Thermopolyspora flexuosa: one gene and its partner. The protein of the gene in region 2 binds, or shares a complex with, the protein of the main gene of each other region. Links are inferred from orthologs where the notes say so. Each region holds a gene or a part of one and is shown on either strand. Other genes may lie near its edges.

Region 1 (3,589 bases), 2.1 Mb from region 2 along the record:
CCGACCGGGATGTCGGAGGTCCTGGCGAGCGCACCCGACGCGCCACCGGAGCCACCCGACCCGCCGCCGGAGGAGCCGCCGGAGCCCGCCTCGGCGCCCCCCGTACCGGCCGCCTGCGACGAACCGGCGGAGTCCGTCCCGCCGCCGCCACAGGCCGCCACAAGTGCCGCAAGGCCGGTGAGCCCGGCCCCGGCGACGATCACCCTGCGCCGTGTCTCGCTCGTGCTCTCAGTCATGGAGTTCAGTGAACCGCACCAGGCGGAGTGCCCTGCCCGGCTTTTCCTTAGAAAAGGTTAAGAATCCGTGATCACGTTCGTGTTCCGGGGTTGACGGCGACGGCCCCGGAGCGCGGGCAGGCGGGCGCGCGGACGCGCCGCCACCGCCGTGCGCCGGGGCCGTGAAGCGTCCGGGAGACACCGGCCCGCGCCGCGGCGGGCGTGCTCAGATGCCGAGGATCTTGCGGAGGAAGCGGCCGGTGTGGCTCGCCTCCACCTGGGCGACCTCCTCGGGGGTGCCGGTGGCGACCACGGTGCCGCCCCGGTCGCCGCCCTCGGGGCCCATGTCGATGATCCAGTCGGCCGTCTTGATCACGTCGAGGTTGTGCTCGATCACGATGACCGTGTTGCCGCCGTCGACGAGCCGGCCGAGCACGCCGAGCAGCCGCCGGATGTCCTCGAAGTGCAGGCCGGTGGTGGGCTCGTCGAGCACGTACACGGTGCGGCCGGTGGAGCGGCGCTGCAGCTCGGAGGCGAGCTTCACCCGCTGGGCCTCGCCGCCGGACAGCGTGGTGGCGGGCTGGCCGAGCCGGACGTAGCCGAGGCCGACGTCGACGAGGGTCTGCAGGTGGCGGCGGATCGCCGGGATCGCCTCGAAGAACTCCAGCGCCTCCTCGATCGGCATGTCGAGGACCTCGGCGATCGTCTTGCCCTTGTAGTGGACCTCGAGCGTCTCCCGGTTGTACCGGGCGCCGTGGCACACCTCGCACGGGACGTAGACGTCCGGCAGGAAGTTCATCTCGATCTTGATGGTGCCGTCGCCCGCGCACGCCTCGCACCGGCCGCCCTTGACGTTGAAGCTGAACCGGCCCGGCTGGTAGCCGCGCATCTTCGCCTCGGTGGTCTGCGCGAACAGCCGCCGGATGTGGTCGAACACGCCGGTGTAGGTGGCCGGGTTGGAGCGCGGGGTGCGCCCGATCGGGCTCTGGTCGACGTGCACCACCTTGTCCACGTGCTCGATGCCGAGCACCCGGGAGTGCCGCCCCGGCACGGTCTTGGCGCCGTGCAGCTCCTTGGCGAGGGCGTTGTAGAGGATGTCGTTGACCAGGGTGGACTTCCCCGACCCGGACACGCCGGTGACCGCGGTGAACACGCCGAGCGGGAACGCGACGTCGATGCCCTTGAGGTTGTGCTCGCGCGCGCCCTTCACCACGAGCTGCCGCCTGCGGTCGCGGGGGCGGCGGATCTCCGGCACCGGGATGCTGCGCCGGCCGGACAGGTACGCGCCGGTGAGCGACTCCTCGCACGCCATCAGCTCCTGCACCGTGCCGGACACGACGATCTGGCCGCCGTGCTCACCCGCGCCGGGGCCGATGTCCACCACCCAGTCGGCGGCGGCGATCGTGTCCTCGTCGTGCTCGACGACGATGAGCGTGTTGCCCATGTCGCGCAGCCGCAGCAGGGTGTCGAGCAGCCGCTGGTTGTCGCGCTGGTGCAGGCCGATCGACGGCTCGTCGAGCACGTACAGCACGCCGACGAGGCCGGAGCCGATCTGCGTCGCCAGGCGGATGCGCTGCGCCTCGCCGCCGGCGAGCGTGCCGGCCGCCCGGTCGAGGGTGAGGTAGTCGAGGCCGACGTCGAGCAGGAAGCCGAGCCGGGCGTTGATCTCCTTGATCACGCGCTCGGCGATGTGCCGTTCCCGCTCGGTGAGCTGCAGCCCGGCGAGGAACTTGGCGCAGTCGCCGATCGACATCGCCGCGACCTCGGCGATCGACCTGCCGCCGACGGTGACCGCGAGCGAGACCGGCTTGAGCCGGGCGCCCTTGCAGGAGGGGCAGGGGATCTCCCGCATGAACCCCTCGAACCGCTCGCGGCTGGCGTCGCTCTCGGCGTCGGCGTGCCGCCGCTGCACCCAGGGCACCACGCCCTCGAAGTCGGTGTAGTAGGCGCGCGTCCGGCCGTACTTGGTGTGGTAGCGGACGTGCACCTGCTCGTCGTGGCCGTAGAGCAGGGCCTTCTGCTGCTCCTTGGTGAGCCGCTCCCACGGCGTGTCGAGGTCGAAGCCGAGCGCGTTCCCCAGGGCCTCGATCAGCCGGTTGAAGTAGTCGCTGGTGTGGCCGCTCGCCCAGGGCGCGATCGCCCCGTCGCCGAGGCGGCGCTCGGGGTCGGGCACGACCAGCTCGGGGTCGACCTCCATCCGGGTGCCGAGGCCGGTGCAGTCCGGGCAGGCGCCGTACGGGGAGTTGAACGAGAACGATCGCGGCTCCAGCTCCTCGAACGACAGGTCGTCGTACGGGCAGTAGAGGTGCTCGGAGTAGAAGCGCTCGCGGTTCGGGTCGTCCTCGGGCAGGTCGACGAAGTCGAGGGTGATCGTGCCGCCGGAGAGCTGCAGCGCGGTCTCCACCGAGTCGGTGAGCCGGCGGCGCGCCGACTCCTTCACCGAGAGCCGGTCGACGATCACCTCGATGTCGTGCTTCTCGTACTTCTTCAGCGTCGGCGGCTCCTCGAGGCGGATCATGACGCCGTCGACGCGGGCCCGCGCGTAGCCCTTCGCCTGCAGCTCGCGGAACAGCTCGGCGTACTCGCCCTTGCGGCCGCGCACCACCGGGGCGAGCACCTGGAACCGGGTGCCCTCCGGGAGCTCGAGCACGCGGTCGACGATCTGCTGCGGGGTCTGCCGGGCGATCGGGCGGCGGCACTTGGGGCAGTGCGGCTTGCCGATGCGGGCCCACAGCAGGCGCAGGTAGTCGTAGACCTCGGTGATCGTGCCGACCGTGGAGCGCGGGTTGCGGCTGGTGGACTTCTGGTCGATGGAGACGGCCGGGGACAGGCCCTCGATGAAGTCGACGTCGGGCTTGTCCATCTGGCCGAGGAACTGCCGGGCGTACGCCGACAGCGACTCGACGTACCGCCGCTGGCCCTCGGCGAAGATGGTGTCGAAGGCCAGGCTCGACTTGCCCGAGCCGGAGAGGCCGGTGAAAACGATCAGAGCGTCCCGCGGCAGGTCCAGCGAGACGTCCTTGAGGTTGTGTTCACGTGCGCCACGCACGATAAGGCGGTCAGCCACGGTCGTCCCGTCGAGCTCGAGTCCGATTGTCTGTAGCGGCAAGGGCGTCACCCGGCGCATGGTAGCCAGGGCGACCGACATTTCCGGTTGGCGCTTCCGGACGGCGCTGCGGCGCCCGATGCCCCGACCCGGTGCCCCTCGCCGGGTCCCGTTCACCTAGGGTATGTGCTCCGCTCCGGGATCATGGCCGGATCCCGGGAAACCGACCGAACATGCGTGCGAACTTACCCGACGGCTCCGGGGCATGATGGACGGGGATGCCGCGGGGTGCGGCCGCGGAGCGCCTGAGAGAGCAGAAGGGAGCAGG
Region 2 (4,546 bases):
TAGGCGTCCTCGTACCGCTTGATCTGCTGGTCGATCTCGCTCTCGCTCACCGTGATGCCGTCACGCCGGGCGAGCTGCTCGGACTGGCGGATGAGCACGAGGTAGTGGAGCACCACCTGGGGCAGCTTCGCGGGCAGCGCCTCGGGCGCGTCCAGATCGGCGTTGATCGCAGCGGCCTCCCGCTTCACGGCCTCGATGTTCTGGTTCAGCTCGGCGGAGGAGATGCGCTCGCCGCCCACCACGGCGGCGGTGCCGGCGGGGGTGCAGGCGGTCAGCGCCGCGGCGGTGGCGGCCACCGCCAGCAGGAAACGCACACGATTCGACTTCACCGTATCGACCTTCCGATATGCCCGGGACGCAGGCACGTTACCATCGGCGCCCGCCCCCTCGATCCTTCGTTCGCACTGGCTGTGGAAAACCTGCCCGGAGCGACCGTTCCCGGTGCCATGGCTCAGCGCGCCGCCGACGCCGCCGCCTGACCGGACGCCGCCTGGCCCGCCGGGGCCGGCGGGAACATCGCCTCCACCAGGTCCCGGCACCATTTCAGCAGCTCCAGGTCACGCAACGGCCGCCCCCCTACGGGCTTGGTGCGCGGCACCGGCACGAGCAGCAGCCGGGTCGGCGCCTTGTACACCGACTTGGGGTAGAGCCGCTGCAGCCGCACCTGCTGGGACTCCTTCAGCTCGACCGGCGAGAACCGGATGTGCTGGCCCTGCAGCGTGATGTCGGTGAGCCCGGCCTTCGCCGCCCGCACCCGGAACCGCGCCACCTCGAGCAGGTTGTCCACCTCCTCCGGCGGCGGGCCGTACCGGTCGCGCAGCTCCTCGCGGATCGCGGCGACGTCGTCGTCCGAGGTGACGCCCGCGATGCGCTTGTACGCCTCCAGCCGCAGCCGCTCGGAGGTGACGTAGTCGTGCGGGATGTGCGCGTTCACCGGCAGCTCGACCTTGACCTCGGCCCGCTCCGGCTCGGGCTCGCCCCCGGCGAGCTTCGCCTTCTGCTCCTGCACCGCCTCGGCCATCATGCGCACGTACAGGTCGAAGCCGACCCCGGCGATGTGGCCGGACTGCTCGGCACCGAGGATGTTGCCCGCGCCGCGGATCTCCAGGTCCTTCATCGCCACGTACATGCCCGCGCCCATCTCGGTGTGCTGGGCGATCGTGGCGAGCCGCTCGTGCGCGGTCTCGGTGAGCGGGGTCTCCGGCGGATAGAGGAAATAGGCGTAGCCGCGCTCCCGGCCCCGGCCCACCCGGCCGCGCAGCTGGTGGAGCTGGGCGAGGCCGTAGTTGTCCGCCCGGTCCACGATGAGCGTGTTCGCGTTCGGCACGTCGAGGCCGGACTCGACGATCGTGGTGCACACGAGCACGTCGTACTCGCGCTCCCAGAACGCCACCATGATCTTCTCGAGCTGGTGCTCGTTCATCTGGCCGTGCGCGACCGCGACCCGCGCCTCCGGCACCAGCTCGCGGATCCGGGCGGCGGCCTTGTCGATCGACCGCACCCGGTTGTGCACGTAGAACACCTGGCCGTCGCGCATCAGCTCGCGCCGGATCGCGGCGGCGATCTGCTTCTCGTCGTACGGCCCGACGAAGGTGAGGATCGGGTGGCGCTCCTCCGGCGGGGTGAGGATGGTGGACATCTCCCGGATGCCGGTGAGGCCCATCTCCAGCGTGCGCGGGATCGGGGTCGCCGACATCGCGAGCACGTCCACCTGGGTGCGCAGCCGCTTCATCGCCTCCTTGTGCTCGACGCCGAAGCGCTGCTCCTCGTCGATGATGATCAGCCCGAGGTTCTTGAACCGCACCTCCGGGGAGAGCAGCCGGTGGGTGCCGATCACCACGTCGACCGTGCCGTCGGCGAGGCCGCGCAGCGTCTCGGCCACCTCGGCGTCGCTCTGGAACCGGGACAGCGGGCGCACCACCACCGGGAACGAGGCGAACCGCTCGGTGAAGGTGGCCATGTGCTGCTGCACCAGCAGCGTGGTCGGCACGAGCACCGCCACCTGGCGGTCGTCCTGCACCGCCTTGAACGCCGCGCGCACCGCGATCTCGGTCTTGCCGTACCCGACGTCGCCGCAGATCAGCCGGTCCATCGGGACCGGCCGCTCCATGTCGCGCTTGACCTCCTCGATCGCGGCGAGCTGGTCGGGGGTCTCGGCGTACGGGAAGGCGTCCTCCATCTCCCGCTGCCACGGGGTGTCCGGGGCGAACGCGTGGCCCGGCGAGGCCATGCGGGCGCTGTACAGCCGGATCAGCTCGCCCGCGATCTCCTTCACCGCCTTGCGCGCCCGGCTCTTCGCCTTCGCCCAGTCGGCGCCGCCCATCCGGTTGAGCGTGGGCGCCTCGCCGCCGACGTACCGGGTGACCTGGTCGAGCTGGTCGGTGGGCACGTAGAGCCGGTCGCCCTTGGCGTACTCGATCACCAGGTACTCGCGGGTGGCGCCCTGCACCACGCGCTGCACCATCTCCACGTACCGGCCGACGCCGTGCTGCTCGTGCACCACGTAGTCGCCGGGGCGCAGCTGCAGCGGGTCCACCATGTTGCGGCGGCGGCTCGGCAGCTTGCGCATGTCCCGGGTGGACGCCTTCAGCCCCACCAGATCGGTGTGGGTGACGAGCGCGAGGCGCGGGGTGACGAAGCCGTGCTCGAGCCGGCCGGTGGTGACGTGCACGACGCCGGGCTGTGGCGGCTCGGGCAGGCCGGGCGCGAGCCGGGCGGGCACGTCCACGCCCTTGAGCAGCTCGACCATGCGCTCGGCGGTGCCGTGCCCCTCGCTGAGCAGCACCACGGCGCGGCCGTCGCCGAGCCAGCCCTTGATGTCGCCGAGCGCCCGCCGGGTGTCGCCGCGGTACGCCTCGGCCTCCTGGACCGCGGGCGTCACCGCATCGCCGCCCTCGTCGGTGGTCTCGAACGGGGCGATCGTCCACCAGGGCTGGCCGAGCTCGCGGGCCCGGGCGCGCACCTCGTCGAGGGTGCGGAACGCGGCCTCGCGCAGGTCGATCGGGGCCTCGCCGCCGGCCGCGGCGGTGATCCAGGACGCCTCGAGGAACTCCTGGCTGGTACGCACCAGCTCCTCGGCCCGGCCGCGGATGCGCTCGGGGTCGCAGACGAACACGCCGGTGCCCGCGGACATGTGGTCGAGCAGCAGGTCCATGCCGTCGGCGAGCACCGGCGCGAGGGCCTCCATGCCCTCCAGCGGGGTGCCCTCGGCGAGCTGGTCGAGGATGTCCTTGAGCCGCGGGTGCTCGTCGGCGAGCCGCCGGGCCCGGTCCCGCACCTGCGGGGTGAGCAGCAGCTCCCGGCACGGCGGGGCGAACAGGCCGTCCGGCGCCGCCTGCAGCGAGCGCTGGTCGGCGACCTTGAACCAGCGGATCTCCTCCACCGTGTCGCCCCAGAACTCCAGCCGCAGCGGGTGCTCCTCGGTGGGCGGGAACACGTCGAGCAGGCCGCCGCGCACCGCGACCTCGCCGCGCCGCTCCACCATGTCCACCCGGTGGTAGCCGTTCGCCACCAGGCGCTCGACGAGCTCGTCGAGGTCGGCCTCGTCGCCCGCGCGGAGCCGTACCGGCTCCAGGTCGCCGAGGCCGGAGACGATCGGCTGCAGCACCGCCCGCACCGGGGCGACCACCACCCGCAGCGGCCCGGCGGCCGGGTCGCCCTCGACCGGGTGGGCGAGCCGGCGGAGCACGGCGACGCGGCGGCCCACGGTGTCGCTGCGCGGGGACAGGCGCTCGTGCGGCAGCGTCTCCCACGCGGGGAACACGGCGACGCTGCTCTCCTCCAGCAGACTGCTCAGCCCGGCGGCGAGGTCCTCGGCCTCCCGGTCGGTCGCGGTCACGGCGAGGACGGGCCGGTGGCGGGCGAGCGCGGCGACCCCGAACGGCCGCAGCGCGGGCGGCGCGACCAGGTTCACGTCCTCGCCGGACCGGTCAAGCGCGGCGGCGAGGCCGGGGTCGGCGATGACGAGATCGAGCAGTCCGGAAAGAGACATAGCGAATGCCCACAGCCCCACGTTGGCAGAGACGAGCGGCCCCCGAGACGGCGACGGGCCGCCGGGGGCGACCATTCACGTCAAGGCTACTTGGTGCCGGGACGGGTGCGGCGCAGGTGGCGAGCGCCCGGCCCCGGACGCTTTGTGCAGTCGATTCGCTACTATGAGTGACATGTCTGAGGTCCGCTGGTCGCCCGTGGTCCAGAGCGACGTGTTCGGGCAACGCGTCCGCGAGCACGGGAACGAGCTCGGGCGGCGGCTCGACGTCCTGGTCGCGGGGTGCGGCCGGGGCGCCCGGTTGCGGCTCGACGGCGTCGACGCCCGGGTGACCGGCGTGGACGAGGACCTGCCGATCCTCCGCTCGGCCACCGCGGCCCGCACCGACCTCGACACCTGGTGCCTCGGCGACCTGCGCGCCACCCCCATGCCGCCGCGGTCGTTCGACGTGGTGTACGTGTCGTTCCTGCTGGAGCGCATCCGGCACGCCGAGCTCGTGCTCGACCGCATGGCCACCGCGCTGCGGCCCGGCGGGCTGCTGCTCGTGGAGATGCGCGA

The links. The genes of interacting proteins can lie anywhere in the genome.
Region 1: the proteins of mfd (region 2) and uvrA are in contact, whole or in part, in a crystal structure (PDB 4DFC), measured with the Escherichia coli proteins. The link is inferred for Thermopolyspora flexuosa from one-to-one orthologs.

Annotation. Positions count from the first base shown.
Region 1 is NZ_VFPQ01000001.1:2,342,445-2,346,033, reverse strand. The notes cover bases 242-3,589. They hold uvrA (excinuclease ABC subunit UvrA), read right to left. Parts: upstream 3,283-3,589; coding sequence 442-3,282; downstream 242-441. Also shown: FHX40_RS09870 (Rieske (2Fe-2S) protein), read right to left, coding at 1-236. UniProt on the Escherichia coli protein: The UvrABC repair system catalyzes the recognition and processing of DNA lesions. UvrA is an ATPase and a DNA-binding protein. A damage recognition complex composed of 2 UvrA and 2 UvrB subunits scans DNA for abnormalities.
Region 2 is NZ_VFPQ01000001.1:288,632-293,177, reverse strand. Bases 252-4,383 are described here. They hold mfd (transcription-repair coupling factor), read right to left. Parts: upstream 3,992-4,383; coding sequence 452-3,991; downstream 252-451. Other genes in these bases: FHX40_RS01285 (class I SAM-dependent methyltransferase), read left to right, coding at 4,164-4,383; FHX40_RS01295 (SurA N-terminal domain-containing protein), read right to left, coding at 252-329. Also shown: more of FHX40_RS01295, read right to left, coding at 1-251; more of FHX40_RS01285, read left to right, coding at 4,384-4,546. UniProt on the Escherichia coli protein: Couples transcription and DNA repair by recognizing RNA polymerase (RNAP) stalled at DNA lesions. Mediates ATP-dependent release of RNAP and its truncated transcript from the DNA, and recruitment of nucleotide excision repair machinery to the damaged site.